Regions from separate parts of the Streptomyces sp. NPDC001709 genome, predicted to be linked through region 2. Evidence: predicted binding sites of a transcription regulator. Region 2 holds the regulator's gene; the other holds the start of a gene.
The links. Region 2 encodes HspR, which represses chaperone genes until heat shock. Its sites were predicted from a motif close to TTGAGNNNNNNNNNCTCAA; they were not measured.
Positions count from the first base shown of each region.

Region 1: dnaK (molecular chaperone DnaK) is a predicted target of HspR. The motif match lies at 2,093-2,111, and genes of this name have one in related genera.

Region 1 covers NZ_JBSFGB010000005.1:181,916-185,317, reverse strand. Annotated here, with positions in the region: gene grpE (nucleotide exchange factor GrpE) at 1-170, opposite strand, end outside; gene dnaK (molecular chaperone DnaK) at 173-2,029, opposite strand; gene ACWC0C_RS09775 (VOC family protein) at 2,197-2,550, shown strand; gene ACWC0C_RS09770 (alpha/beta fold hydrolase) at 2,592-3,374, opposite strand.
Region 2 covers NZ_JBSFGB010000031.1:97,737-101,138, reverse strand. Annotated here, with positions in the region: gene grpE (nucleotide exchange factor GrpE) at 1-102, shown strand, start outside; gene dnaJ (molecular chaperone DnaJ) at 148-1,320, shown strand; gene ACWC0C_RS35265 (heat shock protein transcriptional repressor HspR) at 1,326-1,775, shown strand; gene ACWC0C_RS35260 (hypothetical protein) at 1,844-2,110, opposite strand; gene ACWC0C_RS35255 (WhiB family transcriptional regulator) at 2,153-3,402, opposite strand, start outside.

The sequences.
Region 1 (3,402 bases), on a different contig from region 2:
GCACGCAGGACGTTGGCCACGGCGATCTCGCGCACGGCCAAGCGGTCCCGGTGCACCCGCTTGCGGTAGTTGTCGTACTCGGCCTTCACCCGCTGCAGGTCGGCCGTGCGTTCCTCCAGCAGACGCTGCAGCCGGGCGGGGTCCGTGCCGTGCAGCCGGCCCTCGTCCATCGTCAGCCCGCCTCCGGCTTGTCGTCGTCGACGATCTCGGCGTCCACCACGTCCTGGTCCCCGGCGGAGGCGGCGGCCGTGCCCGAGTCGGAGGGCGCCTGGCTCTCCGTGCGGGACCTCTCGTACAGCGCCGTACCGATCTTCTGTGCCGCCTCGGCCGCACGCTCCATGGCCTGCCGGATTGCCGCTGTGTCCTCGCCCTTCAGCTTCTCCTTCAGCTCCGTGAGCGCGCTCTCCGTCTCGCTCCTGGCGTCCGCCGGGATCTTGTCGGGGTTGTCCCTGATGAGCTTCTCGGTGGAGTAGACGAGCTGTTCGGCCTGGTTACGGGTCTCAGCGGCCTCGCGCCGACTGCGGTCCTCCTCGGCGTGCTGCTCGGCCTCGCGGACCATGCGGTCGATGTCGTCCTTGGGCAGCGCGGAGCCTCCGGTCACGGTCATCTTCTGTTCCCTGCCGGTGCCGAGGTCCTTGGCGGAGACGTGCATGATCCCGTTGGCGTCGATGTCGAAGGCGACCTCGATCTGCGGCACTCCGCGCGGCGCGGGCGCGATGCCGGTCAGCTCGAACATGCCGAGCTTCTTGTTGTACGAGGCGATCTCCCGCTCGCCCTGGTAGACCTGCACGGTCACCGAGGGCTGGTTGTCCTCGGCGGTGGTGAAGATCTCCGAACGGCGGGTCGGGATCGTGGTGTTGCGCTCGATGAGTTTGGTCATGATGCCGCCCTTGGTCTCGATGCCCAGGGACAGCGGGGTGACATCGAGCAGCAGGACGTCCTTGACCTCGCCCTTGAGGACACCGGCCTGGAGCGAGGCGCCGACGGCGACGACCTCGTCGGGGTTGACACCCTTGTGCGGGTCCTTGCCGGTCAGTTCCCGCACCAGATCCGTCACCGCCGGCATGCGGGTCGAACCGCCCACCAGAATCACGTGGTTGATGTCGGACAGCTTGATCCGGGCGTCCTTGACCGCGTTGTGGAACGGGCCCTTGCAGCGGTCGAGCAGGTCGCTCGTCAGCTGCTGGAACTGGGCGCGCGTGACCTTCTCGTCCAGGTGCAGCGGGCCCTCGGCGGAGGCGGTGATGTAGGGGAGGTTGATGTTCGTCTCGGTTGCGCTGGACAGCTCGATCTTGGCCTTCTCGGCGGCCTCGCGCAGCCGTTGCACGGCCATCTTGTCCTTGGCCAGGTCGATGCCGTAGTTGTTCTTGAAGGTCTGGACCAGGTGGTCGACCAGCCGCTGGTCCCAGTCGTCGCCGCCGAGGTGCGTGTCGCCGTTGGTGGCCTTGACCTCGATGACGCCCTCGCCGATGTCCAGCAGGGACACGTCGAAGGTGCCGCCGCCCAGGTCGAAGACGAGGACCGTCTGGTCGTTCTCCTTGTCCAGGCCGTATGCCAGCGCCGCCGCCGTCGGCTCGTTGATGATCCGCAGCACATTCAGGCCGGCGATCTCCCCGGCCTCCTTGGTCGCCTGCCGCTGGGCGTCGTCGAAGTAGGCCGGGACGGTGACCACGGCGTCGGTGACGTCCTCGCCGAGGTACGCCTCCGCGTCCCGCTTCAGCTTCTGCAGCACCCGTGCGGAGATCTCCTGCGCCGTGTACCGCTTGCCTTCGATGTCGCCGTGCTCGGGGAACCGCCAGCCGTGGTCGCCCATGTGCCGCTTGACGGAGCGCGCGGTGCGCTCGACGTTCGTCACGGCCTGCCGTTTGGCGACCTCACCGACGAGCACATCCCCGCTCTTGGCGAAGGCCACGACCGACGGGGTGGTCCTCGCCCCTTCCGTGTTGGTGATGACGGTGGGCTCGCCGCCTTCGAGGACCGAGACCACCGAGTTCGTCGTACCGAGATCGATACCGACCGGACGCGCCATCTGGACTCACCCTCCTCGTGCCTGCCTGCTTCGGCTTGAGGTGCCTATAGCCCTGAATAAAACTTGAGTCTGACTATGTCAAGTTTGCGCAAGTGGCTGCCGCGGCGGCATCGACTTCACCTCGCCGTCGCGGGCCCGCCCTATCGCTGTCCTGGCAAGATGGCGGCATGGAACGTGTGCTTGGAATCGGTGGACACTTCATGCGGGCCGCCGACCCGGCGGCCCTGAGTGCGTGGTATCGCGATTGCCTGGGCCTGGACGCCGATGAGAACGGCCTGTGGCGTCAGGCAGCCGGGCCGACGGTGTTCGCGACGTTCGAGTCCGAGACCGACTACTTCGGGTCCCGCGCCCAGCAGACCATGCTCAACTTCCGGGTCCGCGACCTGGATGCGATGCTCGCGCAATTGCGCGCCAAGGGAGCGGACGTGGCCAAGGAAACGCAGGACATGGAGGGGGTCGGTCGATTCGGCTGGGTCACCGACCCTGAGGGCAATCGGGTCGAACTGTGGCAGCCCGCGTGACGGTGTCTTCGCGCAGGCGATGACGTGCTGCCGACTCACTTTCATGCCTCCGCGAACTCCCAGACGATGTGGAGGAGTTCGGCCGGGGTCTCGATCTGCGGCATGTGACCGCTGCGGTGGACGAGTGTGAACCGGGCGTCGGGGATGGCTGCCGCGTAGGCGCGCCCGTACTCGGTGTCGACGACCCGGTCGCTCTCGCCCCATGCGACGAGCGTCGGATGCGTGACCTTGGCCAGGCGCTCGCGGAGGGTGGGGTCTTGCATGGCGTGAGGGCCGGAGTAGATCTGCAGGGTGGCGCGGTTGGCGGCCATGGCCGCCCGGGCGGACTCCGGGAGCGTCGTGGGATCGACAGCGAACTTCGCGGGCTCGTGGAAGGCGAGAGTGGACAGCTCGGCCGGGGTGAGGGAGAACGGGTCCGCGACAGGGTGGCCCGGGACCCGGATACCGGCGGCGTTCACGAGGACGACCCCGCTGATCCGGTCGCTGCCGAGCAGGGCCAGTTCCGCGGCGATCCAGCCGCCTATGGAGTTGCCGACGACGGTGACGTCCGAGAGCCCGAGTTCGCCGAGCAGCTGCTCGTAGACCCTGGCGAGGGCGCGGACATCGGTCAGCCACTCCGGCCGCGCGGTCCCGTCGAAGCCCGGGTGAACGGGGGTGACGACCCTGGCCGCTCGCTGCTCGGCGAGCCGGCCGGCGAACGGGCCGACGGTCTGCGGACCGCCGCCGCCGTGCAGCAGGAGGAAGGGGCGGCCGTGACCCAGGTCGTCGACGGTGACCTGGAGGTCGCCGGAGCCGAGGGCGGGGCTATGGATGGTGCTGGTCATCGGGGTCTCCGTATGTGTCGTGGTGGTT
Region 2 (3,402 bases):
GGCGCGCAGACCGTCAAGGCCGAGGGTGCCGAGGAGAGCACCGAGGCCAAGCAGGCCGGTGCCGCCGATGACAAGGAGAACGGTGGCCCGGACGAGGGCTGACGTAGAGACACTCAAAGGGAACCGCGGAAAGGGGGCGCGTCGAGGATGAGCACCAAGGACTTCATCGAGAAGGACTTCTACAAGGTCCTCGGCGTCCCCAAGGACGCCACCGAGGCCGAGATCAAGAAGGCGTACCGGAAGCTCGCCCGCGAGTTCCACCCGGACGCCAACAAGGGCAACGCCAAGGCCGAGGAGCGCTTCAAGGAGATCTCCGAGGCGAACGACATACTCGGCGACCCCAAGAAGCGCAAGGAGTACGACGAGGCTCGCGCCCTGTTCGGCAACGGCGGCTTCCGCCCCGGGCCGGGCGCCGGCGGCTCCTTCAACTTCGACCTGGGCGACCTCTTCGGAGGCGGCGGGACCACCACCCAGGGCGGAGGTTTCGGCGGCGGACTCGGTGACGTCTTCGGGGGCCTGTTCAACCGCGGCGGCACGGGTACGACACGTACCCAGCCGCGCCGCGGCCAGGACATCGACACCGAGGTCACGCTGAGCTTCACGGAGGCCATCGAGGGCGCCACGGTGCCCCTGCGCATGTCCTCCCAGGCGCCCTGCAAGGCCTGCTCCGGCACCGGCGACAAGAACGGCACACCGCGCGTGTGCCCGACCTGCGTCGGCACCGGGCAGGTCGCCCGGGGCTCCGGCGGCGGCTTCTCGCTCACCGATCCCTGCCCCGACTGCAAGGGCCGCGGCCTGATCGCCGAGCACCCCTGCATGGAGTGCAAGGGCAGCGGCCGCGCGAAGTCCTCGCGGACCATGCAGGTCCGCATCCCGGCCGGGGTGACCGACGGCCAGCGCATCCGGCTGCGCGGCAAGGGCGCGCCCGGCGAGCGGGGCGGACCGGCGGGCGACCTGTACGTGGTCGTGCACGTCGGCGAGCACCCGGTGTTCGGGCGCAAGGGGGACAACCTCACCGTCACCGTGCCGGTGACGTATCCCGAGGCGGCCCTCGGCGGCGAGGTCCGGGTGCCGACCCTCGGCGGCCCGGCCGTCACCCTGAAACTGCCGCCCGGCACGCCCAACGGCCGCACCATGCGCGCCCGGGGCAAGGGCGCGGTCCGCAAGGACGGCACCCGCGGCGACCTCCTGGTCACCGTCGAGGTGAGTGTTCCCAAGGACCTGTCGGGGAAGGCTCGTGACGCACTGGAGGCGTATCGCGAGGCGACCGCGGGCGAGGATCCGCGTGCGGAGCTGTTCGAGGCCGCGAAGGGAGACTGAGAGTGATGGACGGCCGTCGACGAAACCCGTATGAACTGACCGAGGAGACCCCGGTCTACGTCATCTCGGTGGCGGCCCAGCTCTCCGGACTCCACCCGCAGACGCTGCGCCAGTACGACCGCCTGGGCCTGGTCTCCCCGGACCGCACCGCCGGCCGGGGCCGCCGCTACTCGGCCCGCGACATCGAACTGCTCCGTCAGGTGCAGCAGCTGTCGCAGGACGAGGGCATCAACCTGGCCGGCATCAAGCGGATCATCGAACTGGAGAACCAGGTCGCCGCCCTGCAGTCCCGTGTCGCGGAGCTGGAGGCGGCCCTGGACGGCGCGGCGGCGACGATGCGGCAGCGCGAGGCCGCGGTCCACGCCTCCTACCGCCGCGACCTGGTCCCGTACCAGGAGGTGCAGCAGACCAGCGCATTGGTGGTGTGGCGGCCGAAGCGGCAGCAGAACGACTGAGGCAGCATGGGCAGGGGCCCGGAGGGAAACCTCCGGGCCCCTGCCGTATGTGGCCGCAGGACCGCCGGTCAGTCCAGCTGCTCCGTCGAGCCGTCCGGATGGACCAGGAGGCGGATGGCGCCGCCGAAGCGGTTGTCGGTGATGCTGGCCGGGGTGGGTCCGCCGAGCTGCCGGGCGCGTTCCTGCAGGATCGTCAGGACGACGTCCTGGATGTCGCCGTAGGGCGGCGCGGTGACCGGGACGCCGTCGACCAGTGCGGCGTTGGGGGAGAAGACGTGGACCTGGGCATCGGAGGCGGTGCCCGGGGCGGAGGGCGTCGGCGTCGGTTCGGTCATCGGATCCTCTGAAGGTGCGGGCGGCGGGCTTGGACACAGGGGTCAGGCGATCCTCGGCGCGCCCGGGACGGCGGGGCCCCCGTGCCCGGCCCGCGCGTAGGTGCCACGCGAAAGCCGTTGCAGGCGGCCCGCCTTGACCAGGGCGGACAGGACATTGCTGATCGTCTTGGCCGGGTCGCCGTAGACACCCGGCGGCAGCGCGCGCCGCACGTCGCGGGCGGAGAACGGGCCGGGGAGCGTCTCCACCGCCCGCTCCACGGCCGCGCGGATGCTGGGCGTGGTCGGCGGACGGCGGCGCGGGCCCGGGGCGGCCGTCGTCGTGCCGTGGCCGGTGGGGTCGTCCGGGGACGCCGGGTGGGGCAGATGGGGGCGCAGCTTGTCCAGGGCCGAGCGGATGGTCGTCAGCAGGTCGTCGTCGCCGTCCGCCGTGGCGGCCAGCATCGTCGCCACCTTCTCGATGTTGCCGAGGCCGACGGCCAGTTCGCGCAGCAGCGGGTGGAGGACGTCGTGGCGCAGTGCGGCCACGGGGTCCTTGGTGGCGAGTTCGACCGAGATGGATCCGCTGAGCATGCGGGGCCGCGCTGCGGTGTCGCCGCCCTCCTCCTCGGGGACGAGGGAGGCCACGGCGGCGCGCACGGCCCGGACCTCGCCGAGCGTCTCCGGGCGCACGTCGCTGCCCGGCAGGCACACCAGCATCGCGACGAACTGCTCCAGGCTGGCCAGCGCGGGCAGGGTGGTGCGCACCAGCGGGCCGAGCAGCGCCTGCCGTACGGCCTGGGCGGGATCCTCGTAGGAGAAGGCGATCCGCTCCCCGGCCCCGGCCGCTGTCATGTGTTCGTTCCCGCTTTCCGTGTGCCCGGTCGCCCCGGGCGTTCGTGGTGCTCTCGGTCTTCGTGTGTGGGCCGGCTGTGCCGGATCGGCCGAGGGCTGCCTCGGCTCCTCGTGACCGCGCGGCGGTTCGTCCTGCAGGAGGTCGAAGGCGTCGAGGATCTGCTCCAGGGTGGGCAGGCTGTGGTCGGCAGCGCGGTGGCGAATCGTTTCGGCGGAGCGTGAGCGCACCCGGGCCAGGCGCCGCGCCTGGTCGTCGGCGCCGTCCGCGACCCGGTTCGGCAGGTCGCCCGAGGCGTCGCCGATGCCGAGCGCACGGCGCATCCGGCGGCGGTCCTCGGGAGCGGTCGCCGCCGCGTAGCCGTAGGGCTCGGCGTAGGCCACCGCGTCCTGGAGGCACTCGGCCCACAGGGGGCAGGAGGCGCACAGGTCGCGGGCGGTGCGCAGCAGAACGAGATGCTGGC